One region of the Paenibacillus sp. 2TAB23 genome, then DNA from elsewhere that is predicted to be linked to it. Evidence: riboswitches for the same ligand, from Rfam matches in the RefSeq annotation. Region 1 holds a riboswitch; the other holds the start of a gene.
What was found. A riboswitch is a leader RNA that binds a small molecule or an ion and turns the genes downstream of it on or off. The one in region 1 is predicted to bind cobalamin.
Positions count from the first base shown of each region.

Region 2: linked by a shared signal. The riboswitch ahead of AB4Z29_RS30770 (S-layer homology domain-containing protein) and the one ahead of AB4Z29_RS04270 (ABC transporter substrate-binding protein) in region 1 are both predicted to bind cobalamin.

Region 1 is NZ_JBFRGD010000002.1:328,784-330,985, reverse strand. Features, by position in the region: gene AB4Z29_RS04275 (FecCD family ABC transporter permease) at 1-288, opposite strand, end outside; gene AB4Z29_RS04270 (ABC transporter substrate-binding protein) at 329-1,318, opposite strand; cobalamin riboswitch at 1,458-1,599, opposite strand; gene AB4Z29_RS04265 (FixH family protein) at 1,801-2,202, shown strand, end outside.
Region 2 is NZ_JBFRGD010000037.1:35,545-37,746, reverse strand. Features, by position in the region: gene AB4Z29_RS30775 (TerC family protein) at 9-797, shown strand; cobalamin riboswitch at 941-1,139, shown strand; gene AB4Z29_RS30770 (S-layer homology domain-containing protein) at 1,289-2,202, shown strand, end outside.

The sequences.
Region 1 (2,202 bases):
TGAGCTCCCTGATGCAACACCGAGCGTATAGGGATCAGCAAGAGGATTACGGAGCACGCCTTGAAAACCTGTTCCCGCCAGCGCCAGACATGCGCCTACCAGAACAGCGAGCAGCACGCGGGACAATCTTACTTGCGTAACGATCGCGATCTCGCCCGCCGAATAAGAGACTGCTTCATTCGAAAACCAGGGCAGCTTATGAAGCAATATGCCCCATACGTCTCGCACCGAAATGCCCGATGAGCCAATCGTTAAACTCACCACGATAGAAACAGCAAGAAGGAGCATGGCTGCTCCTCCGTACCAAACCAGTTTATAGGTCATTGCTTTATTTCACGAGATCCGGGTGGATTACTTTAGCAAGCTCCAGCAAGCCGTCCGCTAAACGCGGTCCAACGCGCACGAGCGGATTCTCTGTCACTGCATGCAGCTGTTTGTTCTTCACTGCGGCAATGACTTCCCAGCCTGGGCGGCTTTGGATGCCAACGACGATCGGATTCGGATCCTCCTTCAAATCAGGGTATATAATCAATTCTGGATCCTGAGCTACAACTTCCTCTGCACTGACCTCGAACCAGCCTTGCGAAGCAGCAGAAATATTAATCCCGCCAGCCAGGTTTAAAAGCTCATCAAGAAAAGTGCCGGAGCCGACCGTCCAGCCTGGCGAAAACTCCATATACACTTTTTTTCTCTCAGCGTTTTTCACCGCATCCGTTACTTGCTGTCTTACCTGCCGCATATGATCTGCAATTTCAGCCGCTTCGGCAGGTTTATTCATAATATGACCTAAAATTTCTAATTTGGCAATAACGGCATCATAGGTAAGCGGATCTGATGCGTACACGGGTATTTTAAGCTCTCTCAGCTTTGCGATTGCATCTGTGTTCAATGTGGACGAAGCCAAAACTAGATCCGGATTCAATGCCACTACGGCCTCAATATTGGTCGTCATATCCCCAACCTTTGGCTTTGCCGCTGCATCCTCGGGGTAATCGCTCCATTGATCGACACCTGCTACCTGCTCCCCAGCACCGATCGCGTAGATCGTTTCTGTTTCACTAGGCACAAGCGTCACAACCTTAGTTGGCTGCTGCTCAAAAGTAATCTCAGTCCCGGTATCGTCTTTAATCGTGTAGGGATATACCGTTGCGTCTGAGGTTTCTTCTGACTTATTGGCATCCGAATTCGTAAGGTTCGTTTCTGGACGTTGCTGGTTTTCAGGTTCTTTGTTTACTCCACATGCACTTGTGGCAACAAGCATTGCCGCAAGGAGCAATCCAAACAGAGCCTTCATTAATTTACGGTTATTTCTTACCATGTTTCTCTGCACCTCTTTTTTAGTTTGTCAAAACAAAAAAGCATCACCGGCAATTGTGCCAGAAATGCTCCCATACGCTCTTCCATTACTTGCAAAGCGACAAGCTTTCCGAGCACCCTCCCTATTTCCACGTAGGTTTAAGCGCATGTAAGGACTGGCAGATTTTCTGACTCGGTCGTAACGAAGCCTAAAGCGTCGCTATCCAACCTTACAGTGGCGGGTCCGTGCCGGAATTGCACCGGTCTTCCCTTTTAAGCTTCAAAGAGCACTGCAAGATGTTGATACCTTGCAAGAATCTCCTATCCGCACCTGTCCGTTTACGATTGATTAATCAGTTGTTAATATACACCGACATCGCGTATTTGTCCATTAAACAGCAGCAATTCATTCTTGCAAGCCGAGTTCTGCTTCCCACTCTTCCCGCATAGGTAACTTAAATGAGCATCCTCTCAAAAAAACGACTGAAGGAGGATAAAGATTAGATGCAGCCGAATGATAAATTCCGCACCTCATATTTGAAATTTTTTCTCATTTTCTTCTTACTCGTGCTACTAATCGGTTTTGCTATTTGGTGGTTTCAGCAAGATGAAGCTGTACCTCCGCAAACGACGGAGCATGCCTTCAATAGCGGTACGATAAGCTGGACCATTGCGGAATACCCCGCCAAGGTTTTGCACGAAAATCAATTCACGGTTGATATAAAAGATATACAGGGCTTTCCGGTTCATGATGCTAATATAACAGTGAAGCTAGACATGCTGAGCATGGTTTGCGGTGATTACGTGTTCGAAATGACTGAAGAAGCCTCAGGCAAATATACAGGAGATGGCGTCCCCCTAATGGCAGGCATATGGAAAGCAACGTTAACGCTTGAAACCAAAGAG
Region 2 (2,202 bases), on a different contig from region 1:
GATGTCAAATGGATTTAAGTTTGTTAATGGAGTATGGCTGGGTGTTGCTCGTATTGGTTGCGTTGGAAGGTTTGCTCGCAGCCGATAACGCGCTAGTGCTGGCGATAATGGTTAAACATTTGCCGCCAGTTGAACGTAAGAAGGCGTTGTTCTACGGATTGGCAGGCGCGTTTGTTTTCCGTTTTGGTTCGTTGTTTGCGATTTCGTTTCTGGTGGATGTCTGGCAGGTGCAGGCGATCGGAGCGCTCTATCTTCTGTTCATATCGCTCAACCACATATTCCGTAAGCTCATCGTGAAAAAAGCCGACGATTCCGTAGCCAAGAGCTCGGGTAAGGAACCGAAGAAAAGCGGCTTCTGGTTTACGGTCTTGAAGGTTGAAATCGCGGATATCGCTTTTGCAATCGATTCTATCTTGGCAGCCGTAGCGCTTGCCGTCGCTTTGCCGGCAACAACATTGCCGAAAATCGGAGGCATGGATGGCGGTCACTTTATCGTAATTTTCCTTGGTGGTTTTATCGGTCTGGTCATTATGCGTTTTGCAGCGAATATGTTCGTGAAGCTGCTGGAGAGCAGACCTGCATTGGAAGTCGCAGCGTTCTTCATCGTCGGCTGGGTCGGCGTCAAGCTGGCGGTACATACGCTGGCACATCCATCACTGCACGTAATCCCGCATGATTTTGCGGAATCGACAGGTTGGAAAGTGACGTTCTATGTTGTGCTTCTGCTGATTGCTGTTATCGGCTGGTTCGTATCAGGCGGCAAAGAGAAGCAGGATCGGGCTTCGGAAGCGGCTTAATTGTAAGATTTGAACGTTTAGCTGCATATCGTTCCGTTTCATCAGAGGGTGCCCGCGGGCACCCTCATTTTTTGTGTTACCGAAGGCGCGTCCACAAACTTTAACATGACAAACGAGTAAATATTCGGTATGATGAGCAAGAAAATTTCATAGAAGAAACAGGTGCCAATGATGGAGCTAAGCAAGAAAACCATGGATTGGTTAAAAGGGAAGCAGGTTTAATTCCTGCGCGGTCCCGCCACTGTAATGGAGGAGTCTTTGCAAGGACGCCGCTGGGAAACCGGCAAGGCTGCAAGGATGTTGATCCCGAGCCAGAATACCTGCCTGTTTTCATTACACCGTTAACTCTACGATGGATAGGGAGGTGTTTATTAGTGCATGCAATAGTTAGCTGTATAATCTATTAAACCTCTTAACCATTAACGGTGAGAGGTTTTTTTGTATAGCTTTATTTCATAAATCGTTTGGACGAATAGGAAGGGGAGTTCATCATGAATACGAATCGATTTATTGCATGGTTGTTACTTGTAAGTGTGTTTATGACAATGCTTTCAGCCAATAGCCAGGTTTCCTATGCAGCGGAGGATGCGCACGAGCATGCCTACGATGTGTTGGAACATACGGAGAATAGCCAGGAAGATGAAGACGCTGCTCTGTCGAGCCTGAACATTGCTGCGGACATAGAAAAGCCGATTATTAGCTCTACTGGCTTAGTCGATCAGCAGCAAGCGATTTACCGCAAGCTTAGCTTTATGGCATCAGCTGTAGACACAGCAGATCCGGCTGTACAACTGGCAGTTAATCTAAACGGTGATCTGATCACAGCCAAGGATGAGACGTACACGGTTTCCCTGCAGCCAGGCGACAATGTCATTACGTTAACGGCAATCGATACGGCTGGTAACCGTGCAGAGGAAAGCTATACGGTTCATTACGCATTCGCGCAGAGCACAGCAGCCGCAGAGCAGCTTGAGAAAAGTCTTGCTTATTTAGTGAAGACGGTCAAAAGTCCGAAGTTTGGAACGGGTGCGGGCGAATGGTCTGTCATATCCTTGGCACGCGCCAATTACCCCGTACCGGATAAATACTATGATTCTTACTACTATAATGTGACTGAGCAAGTAAGAGCACTCTTGCTGAAATACGGCGGCAAGCTCGATAATAGCAAAAGTACGGAGCACTCTCGATTGATAATGGGGCTCGCCTCTATTGGAAGAGACATACATAGCGTGGCGGGCTACGATATTTCACAAGCGCTCGCTGATTTTGATTATGTCATCAAACAAGGGATTAACGGTCCTGTATTTGCTCTCATTGCCTTGGATACCCATCAGTACGAGGTTCCATTGGCGGAAGGCGCTGCGGTGCAGACCACAAGGGAAAAGCTTGTTCAATATATTTTGAA